4 regions of the Bacillus capparidis genome follow, and region 3 is predicted to be linked to each of the others. Evidence: riboswitches for the same ligand, from Rfam matches in the RefSeq annotation. Region 3 holds a riboswitch; each other region holds the start of a gene.

Region 1 (4,170 bases), on a different contig from region 3:
ACCGGGCTTTCCGTCAATTTATTCTGATACTGGAAGTACAGATCCGTTGTATTTCTCATCGATAAAGCTCTTAATTTCGTCGGAATGCAAAGCTTCAAGCAAAGCTTTAATTTTTTCAGACGATTCATCCCCTTTTCGTACGGCGATGATGTTCGCATAAGGGTTGTTTTCTGGTGATTCAAGTTCAATTGCATCTTTTTTAGGATTTAATTTATTTTGAATCGCGTAGTTCACATTAATGAATACAGCATCGGCTTCATTGTTTTCGTAAGCCTTCGCGGTTAATTCAGGTGCAATTTTTTCGAATTTCAGGTTTTTTTTATTCTCAACTATATCTTTCTCTGTTGCATTTACTGCTTCCACCTTGGAATCCAGTTTAATTAATCCAGATTTTTGAAGAAACGCAAGCATACGTCCTTGCTCAGCCACGTTGTTTGTCAAAATAACTTTTGCTCCGTCCGGAAGCTCGTTTAAAGATTTAACCTTTTTAGAATAGATACCAAATGGTTCAAGATGGATTGCACCGGCATTTACAAGGTCGTAATCATTATCCTTTTTTTCTTGCTCCAAGTACGGAATGTGTTGGAAAAAGTTTGCATCTACTTCTTTTTCAGCTAATGCTTTATTATACATTTTATAGTCGCTAAACGTTTCAACCTTCAATGTATAGCCCTTTTCTTTCAATAGGGGCTCCGCTTCTTCTAAAAGTTCTGCATGAGGTGTTTTCGTTGCTGCAACAACGATTTCTTTACTGTTTGAGTCACCTGCATTATTTGAACCGCAAGCAGTTAAAATGCCAGCAAAAACAAAAATTAATGCACTTAAAATTAGTTTCTTCATTACAAATCCTCCGTTATCGTTTATCAATTTTATTAGTTATCAAATCACCGAACAATTGAATAATAAAGACGATGATTAAAATAAATACAGTCGCGGCTAAGGTTACATCTGTATTGCCAGACTGATAACCTTCTACATATGCAAGATCTCCCAATCCCCCTGCACCGATTGCACCCGCAATAGCAGTTGAGCCAATTAAGGCGATAGCCGTTACAGTGATACCGGAAATAAGTGCAGGCATGGATTCCGGAAGATACACTTTAAAAATTATCGTGGATGTTCTTGCTCCCATCGATTTTGCGGCCTCTACGACACCTTTGTCGACTTCACGCAAGGCGATTTCCACTAAACGTGCATAAAATGGCGCCGATCCGATAACGAGCGCTGGCAGTGCAGCGATTGGGCCTAAAATCGTGCCAACTAAAAACTTGGTAAAGCCGAGCAATAAAATAATTAAAATAATAAATGGAATCGACCTGAAAATATTAACCACTGCCGCGATCAGACTGTTGATCGCTTTGTTTTCCCATAGGTTCCCCTTATCTGTCAAAAAAAGCAGCATTCCCAAGGCAACTCCAATAATAAAGGCAATAAATAACGAGATGATAGTCATATAAATCGTTTCATACGTTGCATTCCAGAGAACCTCCATATCAACGTTTGGAAACCATTTTTCAAACATTTGAAATCACCTCTGCTTCTACCTGTCTTGTCTTGATGTACTCAATGACTTGATTCACTTCAGCCGCATCTCCATCAATATGGATAAATAGTGTTCCGTATGAGCCTTCCTGAGTTTGCGTTATCTTTCCTTGGAGAATGTTTACTTCAACTTGGAAATTACGAATCATGTGAGCGATCAGCGGTTGTTCAGCTGATTCTCCGATAAAAGAAAGACGAACAGTTTTCCCTGATTTCTTTGCTCTGAGAATATGCTGAATCGCTTCCTTTGTTTCCTCGGGCTCAGTAAGCTGTCCAACAAATCGTTTCGTCGTTTGTTCTTTCGGAGTTACGAATACTTTGAGCACGTCTCCTTCTTCTACTACCCGGCCATTATCCATAACAGCCACTCTGTGACAAATTTTTCTGATGACATGCATCTCGTGGGTAATCAACACGATGGTCAAACCGAGCCTTTTGTTTATGTCAGACAGAAGGTCCAGGATTGACTCTGTTGTTTCCGGATCCAAAGCTGAAGTCGCTTCATCACAAAGAAGCACCTTGGGATCGTTAGCCAAAGCCCTGGCGATGCCGACTCTTTGTTTTTGCCCTCCGCTGAGCTGGGATGGGTATGCATTTTCTTTGCCTTCTAAGCCGACAAGGCGAATCAATTCGTTTACTTTGGCGTTCCTTTTTTTTGCACCTACTCCCGCAATTTCAAGAGGAAAAGAAATATTTTCTTTAACGGTTCGGGACCACAGCAGATTAAAGTGCTGAAAAATCATGCCGATTTCCTGTCTCGCCTTACGCAGTGAATTTCCTTTGATTTTGTTTATAGGATTGCCCGCGACTTCAACAGTCCCCTCAGTCGGCAGTTCCAATCCATTTAAAAGGCGAATCAACGTACTTTTGCCGGCACCGCTGTAGCCGATAATCCCAAATATTTCTCCTTGTTCTATCGATAAATCAACGTTCTGTACGGCATGGACTTTATTATGCCCCGTCTGATAGGTCTTAGAGATGTTTATTAGTTTAATCAGTACAATCACCTGTTTCCTTTCAAATCCAATTCCTTCAGCCTAATACTATATAAAAAAACCTTTCCGCGAAAAACGAGCAGAAAGGTATTATATGTTGTAATCACCTTTCTCTCATCTTCCAAAGCGTATGCTTCGGGTGAATTGGCACCATTTCAACAAAGTTGACGGTTGCCGGGTTTCATAGGGCACTTCCCTCCACCTCTCTCAATAAGAGAAAACGATATGCGGTTATATAAGACATAGGTCTGATAATACATGAAGAATATCACGCGTAAGATTCTTTGTCAATAAATATTACAAAATTCTTATTGTAATAACATTTTTATAGAAAAACAGAAGTTATTACGCTGTTGTAAAAAAACCATCGGTCAGCCAAAGTATTGCTTCAAGCCTTAAAAGCGCTCGAAAGGAGCCCTTCACTTTTACTGTTCCGCTTTGCACAAGCTGCTGCAGCGGGATATCTCCTTGCAGCAAACAAATTATTTCATGTTGCTCTCCAAAAAAAACCAGATGTGATTTTTCCCCTTCCGACGGGGATCTTTGAGCCATTAATCCTTCTTCGTTAATCGAAATCGAAATGATTTCCCGTTCTCCTGCAAATGCGATTAACAAGGGTGACTTTGATAAAAGAGGTTTTAAAAAAAGACGGCTTTTTGTTGTTTCTGCCCATTCCAATTCATTCAAAATATAGACCCCCCAAAAAAATTGCCTTCATATACCATTTCTCTTTCTTTGAAAGGAGTCCTCTTAGAATTGCTCGACATAAACGGGGATTATTTCCTAAGAAATATGTCAAAAGCCGCTTTATAGAGCGGCTTTTTGTTTAATCGTATCGTATAAATGGGAAACAGATTGAAAAGTATATTCCATGTTTACAATGTCGTTTCCAGACAGGAGAATATAGCAAGGAACACTTTCCACCTTCCATTGTTTAGCTAAACGGGGTGAAAAATTAAGATTGATCTTATAAAAGGGGATAGATGGGAGCATTTCCTCCACAACCTCTAACATTTTGCCTCCAACCTTGCATGTTCCGCAAAGCGGAGTATAGAGATACACAAGATATGTTGGATCATTAATATTCATCACTTCTTTTTCCTGAAGCTCTTTCATGGAAGCGAGACACCTCTATATTATAGATATTTTACCTTTACATCTATATTAGCATTCTGAAGAATTACGGCTAAATGATGACTAGGTGCAGTTGCAACCTCTCGATACGTTTTATCCACGTATAAATGAATCGCCGCAGGAAACTCTCTTTTCAGCTGCTTTCTAAGCTTATCACCTGATTCATCTGAATCTACTAAAATATAGACATCTTTTTCATAAAGTTCTTCGACTAGCTCATCAAGCCGGGTTATGCTGATTGTTCCATTGGTACAAACAATGTCTACCGGATCCATTACAACTTCTTTCACTTTCATTTTGTCAGTTTTTCCTTCAACTATAATGACTTTTTCCATGAGGACATCACCCATCACTATATAATTACATACAAAAAGTAAAATTTCATTCTCAGTTAAAAGTAGTTGGATCCCTTTGAAAGATTACTGCCTGGCCTGGGTTGGGTTGGTTCACCTGAACAACGGCTGGCTCCTCAGGCTTCCTGCTGCAACGCCTTTATTGT
Region 2 (4,170 bases), on a different contig from region 3:
ATTTTCTGTAATATCTTTCACAGCTGGTGAGTACCCTTTGCTTGGATCAAGTTTGATCAAGCCCGCACTTTCCAAAACTTTGAGTGCTCTTCCAGCATTCGTGACGTTGTTCGGGATAGCAATTTTATCCCCTTCTTTAACCTGTTTGATACTCTTAAGATGATGCGAATAGACGTTTAAAGGAACAATATAGGATTGGCCGATGACGGTAAATTTATACCCTTTTTGCTTTTCTTCCTGATTCAAGAATGCATTGTGCTGGAAAGCCGTTAAATCCAGCTCTTTATTATCTAGAGATTGATTGGCAATGATTCCATCTGTAAATTTCACAAGGCTTACTTTGATGTTATCTTTTGCTAAATTTTTATTGACCTGTTTCCAGATCGGATCATCACTGTTGCCGACAACCCCAACTTTTACTTCCTTTACTTTGTCCGAGCTGCCGTTTGAAGACGAACCGCAGGCAGCAAGAACCAGTATAAAACTAAATATGAGAACTAAACTGCTGATTTTTGTGATTTTATTCATGATGAATTCCTCCTAATGCGTGGTTTTTTTGGTAATCAATGTGCCTATTATTTGAACGATACTGACAAAAATTAAGAGAACAATAATCGATAGATAGGTAGCATCTAATTGATTTTGCTGATAGCCGTAACGAATCGCGAAATCGCCGATCCCTCCGCCTCCGACAACGCCGACAATCGCCGTGAGTCCGATCAGACTGATGACAGTTATCGTTGTTACTCGCGCGATGGAAGAGATACCTTCTTTTAAATAGACGGAAACAATAATTTGAAAAGGCGATAACCCCATGGCAATCCCTGATTCAACCAGTCCTTCATCCACTTCACTTAAAGCGGACTCGATCTGTCTGGAGAAAAAGGGCGTAATGCCAACAATAAGCGGGAATATGGTGCCCTGTACACCGACAGCTGTCCCGGAAATCAATCGGGTAATCGGGATTAATGCTGCAATGAGAATAATGAATGGAATCGAACGGAACAGGTTGATCAACTTATCAAAAATATTAAAAATAAAGGTATTCTCTAAAATCCCATCTTTTTTTGTGGATACCAGAATGATCCCTATCACTAGGCTAAGCAGAAAAGAGATAAGTCCTGACTCAAATACCATTTTCAGCGTTTGAATAATTGAAAGATAAAATTCATCCATCACTTGAGAAACATTAGGAAGCAAGAATTGTATCAAGTTACCCATGGTTTTTTAGCACCTCAATCGCAAAATGCCTTTTTTTCAGATACTGCAGCGCATGATCAATATCCGGCTTCTGACCGCTTAAAATAACAATTAATCCCCCAAGTGGATTATCGCTTAAGATTTGAATATCCCCAAAGACAATATTTGCATCAACGTTATACGCCCTTGATATATAAGAAATGAGCGGCTCGGAAACACTGTTTGAGGTATAGCTCATTTTAAGCAGCAATTGTCCCGGCTGCAGCTGCACCACAGGAGATTTTGTTTTAATTAAGTTTTCCACACTGCCTAACGTTGACGTCGTTTCAATGAATGACTGCGTCAGCTCCTGCTGCGGATTTGAAAAAACTGAGTAAACATCACCTTCCTCAAGGATCTCCCCTTTATCGAGCACCGCGACCTTTTGGCATATTTCTCTGACAACGGACATTTCGTGGGTAATCACCACAATCGTTAATCCCAATTCCTTATTTAATTTCTTCAATAAATAAAGGATCGACTTCGTTGTCTTGGGATCCAAGGCACTTGTTGCCTCATCACACAAAAGGATCTTCGGCCGGTTAACCAGTGCCCTAGCGATCGCCACGCGCTGCTTCTGACCGCCGGACAACTGAGAAGGATAGGCATTTCTTTTGTCCGGCAGCGCAACCAGCTGCAGCAATTCCGTAATTCGCTCATTAATCTCTTTCTTAGTTAAGCCGCTATGTTTCAAAGGAAGAGCAATATTATCAAAAACCGTTCGGGAAGGCATGAGATTGAATTGCTGAAAAATCATACCAATCTTTCTTCGGACTGCCCTTAGTTCTTTTGCTTTTAAACCAACGATATTGCGGCCTTCACAGAAAACATTGCCTTCCGTTGGTTTTTCAATCCCATTAAAACATCTGACCAGCGTCGATTTTCCAGCACCGCTATAGCCAATGATGCCAAATATATCCCCCTTTTCAATTGAGAGATTAACGCCTTTTAATACGGGATGTTCTTTCTTACCATCCGTGAAAACTTTAACCACATGCTCCATACGAATAATCTCTGACGCTGACATTAGTACAGGCCCCCTTTCAATTATTTTCTATCAAAAAGTCTCAAAGATAAGAAGTCTTGTTTGTGGTTCTCCCCATCTTTTGAACACAACCATGTGTTCCTGGAATGAGCAACATAGTGATTCTGCTGGTTTCCCGAGTTTCATTGGGCCAGTCCCTCCGCCGCTCTGGATAAGTAAAAGGATTCATTTTATCTTTTATAAAAGGTTAAGGCTCCCACCTCTAAGCGAAGTGGGACTTTCCAATCAAGTGAGGTCCCCATCTGATTCCCCGATGTTTTAGCTTGCTGAAACGAGTTCACTATTGATGTTTCTTATGAATGTAAAAAAATATCCATATTTATATATAGATGGATTTTTCCAGACGTTGAATTGCTTCAAAGACGGAGGTCTCAGTCACTTCAAAAGGAAGCAAATGAATCGTTTTGTCCGGACTCACAGAATAAGCGGCTAGCTTGCGAATATCTTCTTCAGGACGCGCATCAAGGTGTAAATCCCGCAGATTCATAGGCAGCTTTAGGCACTGGTAAAACGGCTGAAGACGACGGACTTCCTCCCACTTTTCTTCAAGTGCTAATTGAACCATGATCCCATAGGCCACCTTGACGCCATGCAGGATATGTTTTGTCTCAGGGAAAACGGTCAGTGCATCATGGATCGAATGCGCTGCAGTTGCCCGTCCGTATTCGTCGCCGAACCCGCCGACAAGGCCGCCAGCAATTATATTCGTTTCCATCACGAGCTGCCAGGGCTCGGATAAAACGCCTCGTTTCATATCCTCCACAGCCTGTATTGCATACTTCAACGGAATGTCCCGACAAAGTTTAGCGGACTCTCTTGCATACAGAATGGAAAGATGATTCTGATGAACATGGGTGAGCAAACTGTCGGACTCATACCACTTCGCCAGTGTATCAGCAATACCGGCAATAAAATAATCAATGGGAGAATCCAATATTACCCGAGGCTCTATGAGCACAAGACTGGACTGTTTTGGATAAATCTCATGTCCAATGGATACACCATTATCTTTGTAAATAACGCTGAGTGCCGACCATGCCGCACAATTGCTCGCCATTGTCGGCAGTATCACCAGCGGACGCCCGCCAGATTTAAAAGCCGCGGCTTTCGCAGTATCGATCACTTTTCCACCACCAAGCCCGATAACAAGATCAATATCTGATTCCCGGATTTTCTGAATGACACGGTCAATCTCCTGATACGAACATTCGCCTCCGAAGGTCATCTCGTGTACATCGAAACCCGCTCCATTTAGATCGGGCAGATAAGGAGCCGTTTTGTGCCAAGATTTTACACCATGAAGAATAAGAACCCGAGCGGCCGACAGCACCTTGAGAAATTCCGGCAGATAATTATAGGCGCCTTCTTCAGAGATATACTGCTGAGGCCCGACTCTGGATACCAAATGAAAAGACATCGTGCTGAACTCCTTTACCGATAGAATAAATTGCCGTCAACTCTGCTGTTAATTCATCGTCATACCGCCTGTCACATTAATCGCCTGACCTGTCATATAGGAAGACAGGGGGCTAGCCAAAAAGAGAGCGACATTAGCTACATCGGACGGGAGAGCTGTCCTGCCAAGCGGAACTTGCGAACAGTCTTCCTCATATATCTGTTCCGGCGTCATGTTTCTTAATTTGGCACCGTCAATCCGCTCTCGATGCTTCATACTCGTCTCCACAATGCCAGGACAGATCGCATTGACCAAAATTTGTTTAGGAGCCAATTCGATGGCCATGACTTTCGTAAATCCCAGTACTGCATGTTTCGATGAACAATAATTTCCCATACAGCGGTAACCGTTTTTTCCGGCTTGCGAGGCTATGTTGATGATCCTGCCTTCAATACCCCGTTCGATCATCTGACGGGCAACCGCCTGTGTG
Region 3 (4,170 bases):
CATTTATTTTTTTAGCCGCTTTCTGTACGAGTGCAGCAAAGAATTGATCAGGAAGCTGCTTTAAAAGGGTGGACTGTTCAAAATTCATTTTTCTGTCACCTACTATAAAAAATTCTTGAAATGATTCTAAGTTATCATTTATTGTATAAACAAAATGTAAAGCAATTTTCGGGAAGGAGCAAGATAAAATTGAAAATCGCATGTCTCCAATTTGATATTTCTTTTGGAAATCCCGCAGAAAATTATCAAAAAGCAGAAAGGTTTATTAAAAAAGCCAGCGATGCAGATGTGGTTATACTGCCTGAACTGTGGACAACGGGCTATGATTTATCAAGGCTTGATGAAATCGGCGATGAAAATGGCAAGTATACTAAACAGTGGCTGTCAGACATTGCCCGCACCTACGAAGTGAATATTGTCGCCGGTTCGGTAGCAGTGAAAAAAAATGACGGTATTTACAATACGATGTACATTGTCGGGAAAAACGGAGATATGTTAAGTGAATATAGCAAAGTCCACTTATTTAAATTAATGGACGAGCATCAATATTTAGCAGCAGGTTCGAAGGAAAACACATTTGCTTTGGAAGGCATTCAAGCTTGCGGAGTCATATGCTATGACATTCGATTTCCTGAATGGATCAGAAAGCACACAGAAAACGGGGCTTCTTTACTATTTGTTTCAGCCGAGTGGCCAGCTCCAAGGCTCGATCATTGGAAAGCCCTTCTAATAGCCAGAGCGATCGAGAACCAGTGTTTTGTCGCTGCATGCAACTGTTCCGGGAGCAACCCTGATAATCAATTTGCTGGCCACAGCATGATTATTGATCCGTGGGGGAAAATTATCGCCGAAGCTTCTGACGGTGAAGAAATCATTTCAGCGGAGCTTGAGCTTGGAATCAGCGAAAAGATTCGGGCGCAAATTCCGATCTTTTCCGACAGAAGAACAGAATTATACTAAGGCTAAAAAACAATTGACAAACATGTTACACCTTGGTACATTCTAAACAGTCGACAAAATAATATATTTCTCTTATCGAGAGTCGGGCGAGGGATTGGCCTTTTGACCCCGACAGCAACCGACCGTAATTCCATTGCGAAATGGGGCGCAGCATGATTCAAGCGCCTATGCAGGGCACGGTGCTAATTCCATCAGACTTATTTCTGAGAGATAAGAGAGGCAAACCTGTTATTTTACTTGCAAAGCCTCTTTCTCAGAATGGGAAAGAGGCTTTTATATGTTTACTGGAGGGAGAAACGTACTATGGCAACTACAAAAACACCTGCGTATGAAACGCTTACTGTGAGTTCCGGCGCAGCACTCGCCGTCAAGCTTGGACTTTTTTCAGGAAAAAGCACAATTACCTGTCAAGAAATCGGAAACAGAAATCGAAACCGGGTTTTTCGAGTGAGAGATCAAGAAAATAATAGAAGCATTATTATTAAACAGGTTGTCCCATTCGGCCAACTTTTCGGCGAAAGCTTGCCGTTACGAGCAAACAGAGCCAGAATCGAAAGCAGTGCATTGATTCGGCAGGCAGAGCATGTCCCGCACCTCGTTCCGAAAATTTATTATTCGGATACCACACTTGCCGTAATCGTGATGGAGGATTTATCCCACTTATCCATATTGCGAAAGGGGCTGATTGAAGGCAAAACCTATCCGCTCTTCTCAGAGCACGTTGGAGAATTTCTTGGGAAGACGCTATTCTACAATTCGGCTTATTTTCTTGATCCGCAAGTCAAAAATGAATTGGAGAAGCAATTTTCGAATCCCGATCTGTGCGCAATTACCGAAAAACTATTGTTTACTGACCCCTTTTTCGCTAGTAATTCGAATGAATTTGAAGAAGAACTGCGAACCATTGTTAAAGGTTTTCGGGATGACTCCTCGCTTCTTGATGAAGCATCTAAACTAAGGAATACATTTACTAGTAAAACAGAATCTCTTATCCATGGAGATCTACATACTGGAAGCATTTTTTCTAATCAACATGTAACGAAAATTATCGATCCTGAATTTGCTTTTTTCGGACCGATCGGTTTTGATATCGGAAAAATTATTGCTGATTTGTTGATCCATACAATGTCTCATGATGATGAGAAAAGCTCACTGTTACATCACATTATTACTGTGTGGACCGTTTTCAGCAATACATTTAAAGAGGCTTTCCGCAAAGACTGCCGCGAGCTGTATAAAACGAAAATCAATATTCAAGATCTGTTATACCAAATTTTTGCAGACGCAGCTGGCTTTGCCGGATGTGAATTAATCCGCTACTCAATTGGAGCCGCTCAAGATTCTGATATAAATCCAGTCCCAATTGTCAATCGAATCGAAAGAAAATCCTTGGCCATTCGTTTTGGACTGCTACTCATTAAAGAACGTGAAAATTTACAAGATGCAGAAGGCATGATAACTTTGCTCACCCAGTTAGAACACGAGTGATGCTTCTTACTCTGCAATAAAGTTCATCTTTAATCAGTGGGATAAGTATTTAGCCTTTACACATGACATCCAACACTGATTGTTAAATGATCTGATCCAAAATTTACTGGCAGATAATCCCCACCTGCTTCAAAAGTTAAGGTGGGAGTCTTCTTGCCCGTTCCTGCAGGATAAAAATAAGGACGTTTCCGAGTCTCACTTGTTTAGGCAGAGCCCATCACATCTAGTATTTTTCAGCCTAGAATTTGATCGTATATCCATTATAGAAAAGCTATGCATCGTATTTTTGCATATGCATTTGGATAATCATATCCTTTTGTTCAATTGTAAGAACGTGTAACTTACTTAATAAGATAGCATAGCCTGCTATTTTGGATGGTCTTCCTGTTTTCATATAGACCCTCCTTTTTCACAAGACCAACTTTTTTGACTTAATTAAATAATATGTCTTGCGTAAAAAAACGGAACATGCCATTTGAATTATTTTTCCTTAAACAAAATGTTTTCATGCTTTAGCAATATCGCTTTTTGATCTGTTTTTTGGCCGGCGTACCCGGTAAGAGACGAATTTTTTCCGATCACCCGGTGGCAAGGAACAAACACAGGTAGCTGATTGCATTTGTTTGCTTGGCCGATTGCTCTCACGGCAGCCGGCTTGCCAATTTGCAGAGCAATATCCGAGTAGCTTCTGGATTCACCGTAAGGGATTAAGCTGAGAGCCTCCCATACGTTTTCTTGAAATGGCGTTCCTTTTTGTTTGATAGGCACTGTAAAATTTGTACGTATCCCATCAAAGTACTCCTGCAACTGGAAAATCGCTTGTTGTAAAAGCTCCGTTTCCTTAAAGCGTATCTCTATACCTTTGTTTAGCAGCTTATCAAGCTGGGCTTGATCCAACAGCAAATGACTGATATACCCGTCAGTTTCAAGGATCGATACTTGTCCAATCGGAAGATCAACTTTCATTCCATAGATCACTTGATACTCTCCTCTTCGACTTTTTGCCTGATCGGCAAGGTTAAATAGAAGCTTGTTCCTTTTCCTTCTTCACTTTCTACTTCTATTTTCCCTTGATGCTCTTTCATAATCTTATAGCTGACCATAAGACCAAGTCCTGTCCCTCTTTCCTTCGTTGTATAAAAGGGTTCTCCCAATCGCTTTAATTTATCTTCACTGATTCCGCTGCCTTCATCCGTCATAGAAATACATATATGATGATCATCAACAGACTTAATCGCCACGTATATATTTCCACCAGAAGGCATGACTTCAATCGCATTTTTTAAAATATTTATAAAGACCTGTTTTAATTGATTTGGTTCGCAGTATATGTCGGCGATCTCTTCATAGACGTCAAGATGGATTTGTACATTGCTCATGTTTGCTTGGGCATGCAGGAGTTCAATTGTATCTCTCATAATTTGCGTTACGTTTCGTTCTTCATACATAATGGCCTGGGGCTTAGCAAGAATTAGGAATTCCGTAATGATAGATTCGATTCGTTTCAGCTCAGAGGTGATGACGTTAAAATATAGTGTATAGTCCCCTTCGATACTGCTTTTCAACAGCTGGATAAATCCTTTTAAAGCAGTCATCGGATTCCTTATTTCATGAGCGATGCCTGCAGCCAGCTCGCCAACAACGTGCAGCGTATCCGACTTCCTCAGCCGCTCCTCAAGCTCTTTTCTTTCAGTAATATCCCTGAATAAGGCAAGATTCATA
Region 4 (4,170 bases), on a different contig from region 3:
ATCCCTTATTTGGTTATAAAAAAAGCACCTTCGTATTAGGAAGGAGTGCTCAATGGTTATCGTATTTTAAAGAAATTCGATCTTTTGTGAACTGAAGGAATTCCTTTGCGACATAGGAAATATAATAATCTTTTTTCCAAATGATTGCTAAATCCCAGCTGATTGACGGATCCGTAACTTTTACTGCCTTCACACGTTCATCAAGATATTCGCAAGTGCTTTTAGGGAGTAAGGTGACTCCTAATTTGCTAGCGACCATTTCTTCAATAAATTCCCATTGTGAGCTTTCCGAGATGATGCTTGGTTTAAATCCTGACTTAGTGCATGCAGCAACAATTCGATCTCGTAGCGCAAAGTCTTTATTAAAAAAGACAAAGTTTTCATGCTCAAGTTCAGCCATCGGAATTTTCGTTTTATCCGCCAATCGATGTTCCGAATCGACGATCAGCATTAACTCTTCCTTCATGAAAGGATGGCAATCAAATAATTCCTGATTTGTCGGAAGAACAATCACACCGAAATCAAGCTTGTCGTCTATAATATTCTCTTCAATTTTTTTTGAACCGTCTTCAACTAACTCGAAGGTGATACCGGGATATTCTTTATGGAATTGCCCCATAATTGTTGAGAAAAACAAAGAATTAATGAGCGGAGGCAAGCCAATTCGAATATGGCCTTTTTTTAAATGAGAAATATTTTCCAGCTCTGTCTCCAATTGATGAAAGGCTTTATCAATGATTTTTGCCTGCTCATATAGAACACGTCCGGCATCAGTCAAAGTTAATTTTTTCCGCGAACGATTGAAAAGGACAACTCCGAGCTCTTCCTCTAAATTTTTAATCATTTTGCTAATGGCCGGCTGCGTGACAAACAAATGGTCAGCTGCGCGGGTAAAGCTATTTAAACGGGCAACTTCGATAAAATACTGTAGCTGTTTGATATCCAATACTTTCACCTGCTTGCAAACGGAAATTTATACAATAAAGTACCAATCGTTATTATGAAAAAATAAGACTATTTGTAGTGTAGCATATTATTGCAAATAAAATTTAAAGAATGTTCGCCAGCCCCTATACGAAAACAGGGTCTCATACTTTGAGACCCTGTTTCCTTAAATCGCGATTGATTGAATGATGAAACGGTGCTGTTTTACAAAGTATCCTTCCGTTTGAATCATTTGGATCCTTGTATTTTTCTATCGTAAAATCAGGTATTTGCCATGGGATAGCTTTTAAATAATAGACTATCGCTCCAATATCATAAAATCTTTGAACAGGAAATTCTTCAGCAAAAGACCATCTGTGATACCGCGTTTTCTCCGCTCATCCTCCGGCATGGCGGCATGCGACATCTCAGCCAGATCTGCCCCTTGTGTAATTGGCTGCTGGAAATATGGTGTCAGGAATGTATTGTCGGACAATCAACAATAGCTTGTGTGCTCTCGCCAACTGCGCATACGCTGCAATGTCGATTTCCTGCATCAGCGGGTTTGTCGGTGTCTCCAGGAAGATCGCTTTTGTCCATCCGTTATCATCGCTGCTGTTTCTTCCACAGTCCGAAATAGAGCGTAAATCGGCGTCACTCCGAATGATTCTAAAAAGAAATCGAACAGTCGATAAGTTCCTCCGTATATATCCTCCGGCACAAGCAGTGAGTCGCCAGATCGGAAAAGTGATAATACAAGTTGGATTGCTGCCATGCCCGAGCTGCAGGTAAATGCCTGATCGCCCTTTTCAAGCTTTGCGAACCCATCCTCCAGAACAGATCAAGTCGGGTTCTTCGTCCTGGAATAATCATAACCGGTTATTCCCCTATTCCGCTATGTACATAGGCGGTGGAAAGATAAACCGGCGGATTGACAGCCCCTGTCACTCCATCACTTCGATTACCTATCTGTACAAATGTCGTCTCCAAGCTACTTCCTATATTGTTTCTCACCCTTCTATAAAAAAAGACCCTTCTCCCCAAAAAGGAAGAAGGTTCAGTCATAACCAAATCAGCTTCTTATCTTTAAGGCGGATACCTTTTGGAATTAGCACCGTGTCTTGACAGACTGGTTGCTGAGACATCATAGGGCCAAGTCCCTCCGTCTCTCTTGATAAGAAAATTATTATTTATTTTTTATATTAAAGATATGTTACATACAGGAAAATCCGGTCAAGTCATTTTTTAAAGTTTTCTATCAAGTACAATTATTTCTGTTGAATTTTTTAGCTACAGCAGTTTCTGATGGCACTCTAAGTTAAAAAATAGGATTGACACCCAGAACTTTTCGGTCTATCCTTACAACTAATATTTCTTATCCAGATTGGTAAAGGGAATGGCCCTGCGAAGCCAAAGCAACAGGCTGCAAGCCGCAGTACTGTGCTAATTCCAGGTGTTTGTCACCGAAGATAAGAAGAGCAGAAGCTTAAAAAAGGCCCTCTTCTATTCGGAAGGGGTCTTTTTTAAAGGCAAAATCCGACTAATTCCATAGTAAATATCAAGATTATTACATACAGGAGGCTACATGATGGAGACCATGAAGCAGACACTTGCGGAGGTACATACAGAATTGGAAAATGATTTCGCAGAAGTCGTCAAATGGCGGCGATATCTGCATCAGCATCCTGAATTAAGTTTTCAGGAGACGAAAACCGCCCGTTTCATCGCCGATAAGCTGCGCAGCTTCGGCTACGAAGATATCCAGACAGATATCGGCGGGTATGGCATCGTCGCATCGCTGTCAGGGAAAGAGGCAGGACCTACGATTGCCCTCAGAGCTGATTTCGATGCCCTGCCGATAGTGGATGAGAAAGAAACAGCCTATCGATCCAAAATACCTGGCGTGATGCACGCTTGCGGACATGACGGCCATACTGCTGCTTTGCTGGGGACTGCCAAAGCATTGATCAAGCATAAAGACAGCCTGAAAGGCATAGTTGTCTTCCTGTTCCAGCCTGCTGAGGAAGTACCGCCCGGCGGTGCCAAGGCAATGATTGAAGATGGCGCACTTGACGGTGTCGATTATGTCTATGGCGCTCATCTTAACTCTGCTGCCCCTGTCGGGAAGATCGGTGTCGGTGAAGGATTCAAAATGGCCGCAGTGGATAAATTTGCGATCACCATCCAAGGAAAAGGTGGTCATGGCGCAGCACCACAAGAGGCTGTCGATCCAATCGTCATCGGCAGTGATATCGTAAGTGCTTTGCAGAAGATTGTCAGCCGAAGAGTCAGCCCACTGGAATCTGCGGTGGTGACACTGGGTGTATTCCAGTCCGGTAACGCATTCAATGTCATACCGGATACCGCCAAATTGGAAGGCACAGTGCGGACGTTCAATGCCGACATCCGCAAGCAGGTCAGACAGCAAATAGAAGCCATCGTTTCCGGAATCACGAGCGGTTTCGGTGCGACTTATTCCATCGATTACCTGCACGGCTATCCTGCGCTTTATAACCATCCAGAGGAAACTGCTCTTTTGCAGCAGCTATTCTCTGAACAATTCGGTGAAGAACAGGTAATAGAACTTGAAACTGGGATGGGAGCAGAGGATTTCGCTTATTACTTGCAGGAAAAACCCGGCAGCTTTTTTAAAGTCGGCTCCCGCAATGAGGATACAGCCACACACTATCCGCATCATCATCCGAAATTCGACATCGATGAGCGGGCATTGCTCATCACGGAGAAAGCATTCACGAAAATCGTATTCTCGTTATTGGGAAGCTAAGGAGGAAATGTCTTGAAGAAGAAATTTGCACTCATACTATTCGGCTTAGCGGCCACCATCGCCTTATTCGGCTGCTCCGGCAATTCCAGCAGCAGCTCCGGTACAAGCGGCGGAGAACCTGTTGAAGGCGGCGACTTGAATGTTGCCATGACGGCGGATCCCGACACACTGGATTGGATGTATTCCGGCGAAAGTGTTGCGAGAAAAATCGGCTGGCATATCTATGAAGGTTTGTTCGCCCTGGATAAGGATTACCAGGCTCGTCCTTTACTAGCTGACGACTATACCGTCAGCGATGACAAGAAAACATACACCATCACCCTTCGTGATGGACTGAAATTCCACAACGGCCAGGACGTAACTGCCGAGGATGCCAAAGCATCGATCGAGCGCTGGCTTAAGGTCTCTTCCGTCGGTAAGATCACAGCAACACATGTGAATTCTGTCGAAGCAAAAGATGA

The links. A riboswitch is a leader RNA that binds a small molecule or an ion and turns the genes downstream of it on or off. The one in region 3 is predicted to bind S-adenosylmethionine.
Region 1: another riboswitch for S-adenosylmethionine. It lies ahead of JOC74_RS07970 (methionine ABC transporter ATP-binding protein); the one in region 3 lies ahead of mtnK (S-methyl-5-thioribose kinase).
Region 2: another riboswitch for S-adenosylmethionine. It lies ahead of JOC74_RS12280 (methionine ABC transporter ATP-binding protein); the one in region 3 lies ahead of mtnK (S-methyl-5-thioribose kinase).
Region 4: another riboswitch for S-adenosylmethionine. It lies ahead of JOC74_RS12015 (PLP-dependent transferase); the one in region 3 lies ahead of mtnK (S-methyl-5-thioribose kinase).

Annotation. Positions count from the first base shown of each region.
Region 1 covers NZ_JAFDST010000002.1:178,988-183,157, forward strand. The annotation lists gene metQ (methionine ABC transporter substrate-binding lipoprotein MetQ) at 19-840, opposite strand; gene JOC74_RS07965 (methionine ABC transporter permease MetP) at 854-1,522, opposite strand; gene JOC74_RS07970 (methionine ABC transporter ATP-binding protein) at 1,515-2,540, opposite strand; SAM riboswitch class I at 2,649-2,754, opposite strand; gene JOC74_RS07975 (hypothetical protein) at 2,883-3,224, opposite strand; gene JOC74_RS07980 (thioredoxin family protein) at 3,345-3,653, opposite strand; gene JOC74_RS07985 (toprim domain-containing protein) at 3,674-4,006, opposite strand.
Region 2 covers NZ_JAFDST010000002.1:1,030,800-1,034,969, forward strand. The annotation lists gene JOC74_RS12270 (MetQ/NlpA family ABC transporter substrate-binding protein) at 1-528, opposite strand, end outside; gene JOC74_RS12275 (methionine ABC transporter permease) at 541-1,221, opposite strand; gene JOC74_RS12280 (methionine ABC transporter ATP-binding protein) at 1,214-2,266, opposite strand; SAM riboswitch class I at 2,336-2,442, opposite strand; gene JOC74_RS12285 (iron-containing alcohol dehydrogenase family protein) at 2,604-3,701, opposite strand; gene JOC74_RS12290 (SDR family NAD(P)-dependent oxidoreductase) at 3,750-4,170, opposite strand, start outside.
Region 3 covers NZ_JAFDST010000001.1:257,038-261,207, reverse strand. The annotation lists gene JOC74_RS01320 (pyridoxal phosphate-dependent aminotransferase) at 1-88, opposite strand, end outside; gene JOC74_RS01315 (carbon-nitrogen family hydrolase) at 184-960, shown strand; SAM riboswitch class I at 1,030-1,177, shown strand; gene mtnK (S-methyl-5-thioribose kinase) at 1,264-2,448, shown strand; gene JOC74_RS23790 (hypothetical protein) at 2,720-2,842, opposite strand; gene JOC74_RS01305 (methylated-DNA--[protein]-cysteine S-methyltransferase) at 2,929-3,426, opposite strand; gene JOC74_RS01300 (PAS domain-containing sensor histidine kinase) at 3,423-4,170, opposite strand, start outside.
Region 4 covers NZ_JAFDST010000002.1:978,090-982,259, reverse strand. The annotation lists gene cidR (cidABC operon transcriptional activator CidR) at 50-946, opposite strand; partial or broken gene JOC74_RS12020 (SAM-dependent methyltransferase) at 1,112-1,286, opposite strand; partial or broken gene JOC74_RS12015 (PLP-dependent transferase) at 1,358-1,926, opposite strand; SAM riboswitch class I at 2,002-2,105, opposite strand; SAM riboswitch class I at 2,297-2,400, shown strand; gene JOC74_RS12010 (M20 metallopeptidase family protein) at 2,513-3,709, shown strand; gene JOC74_RS12005 (ABC transporter substrate-binding protein) at 3,722-4,170, shown strand, end outside.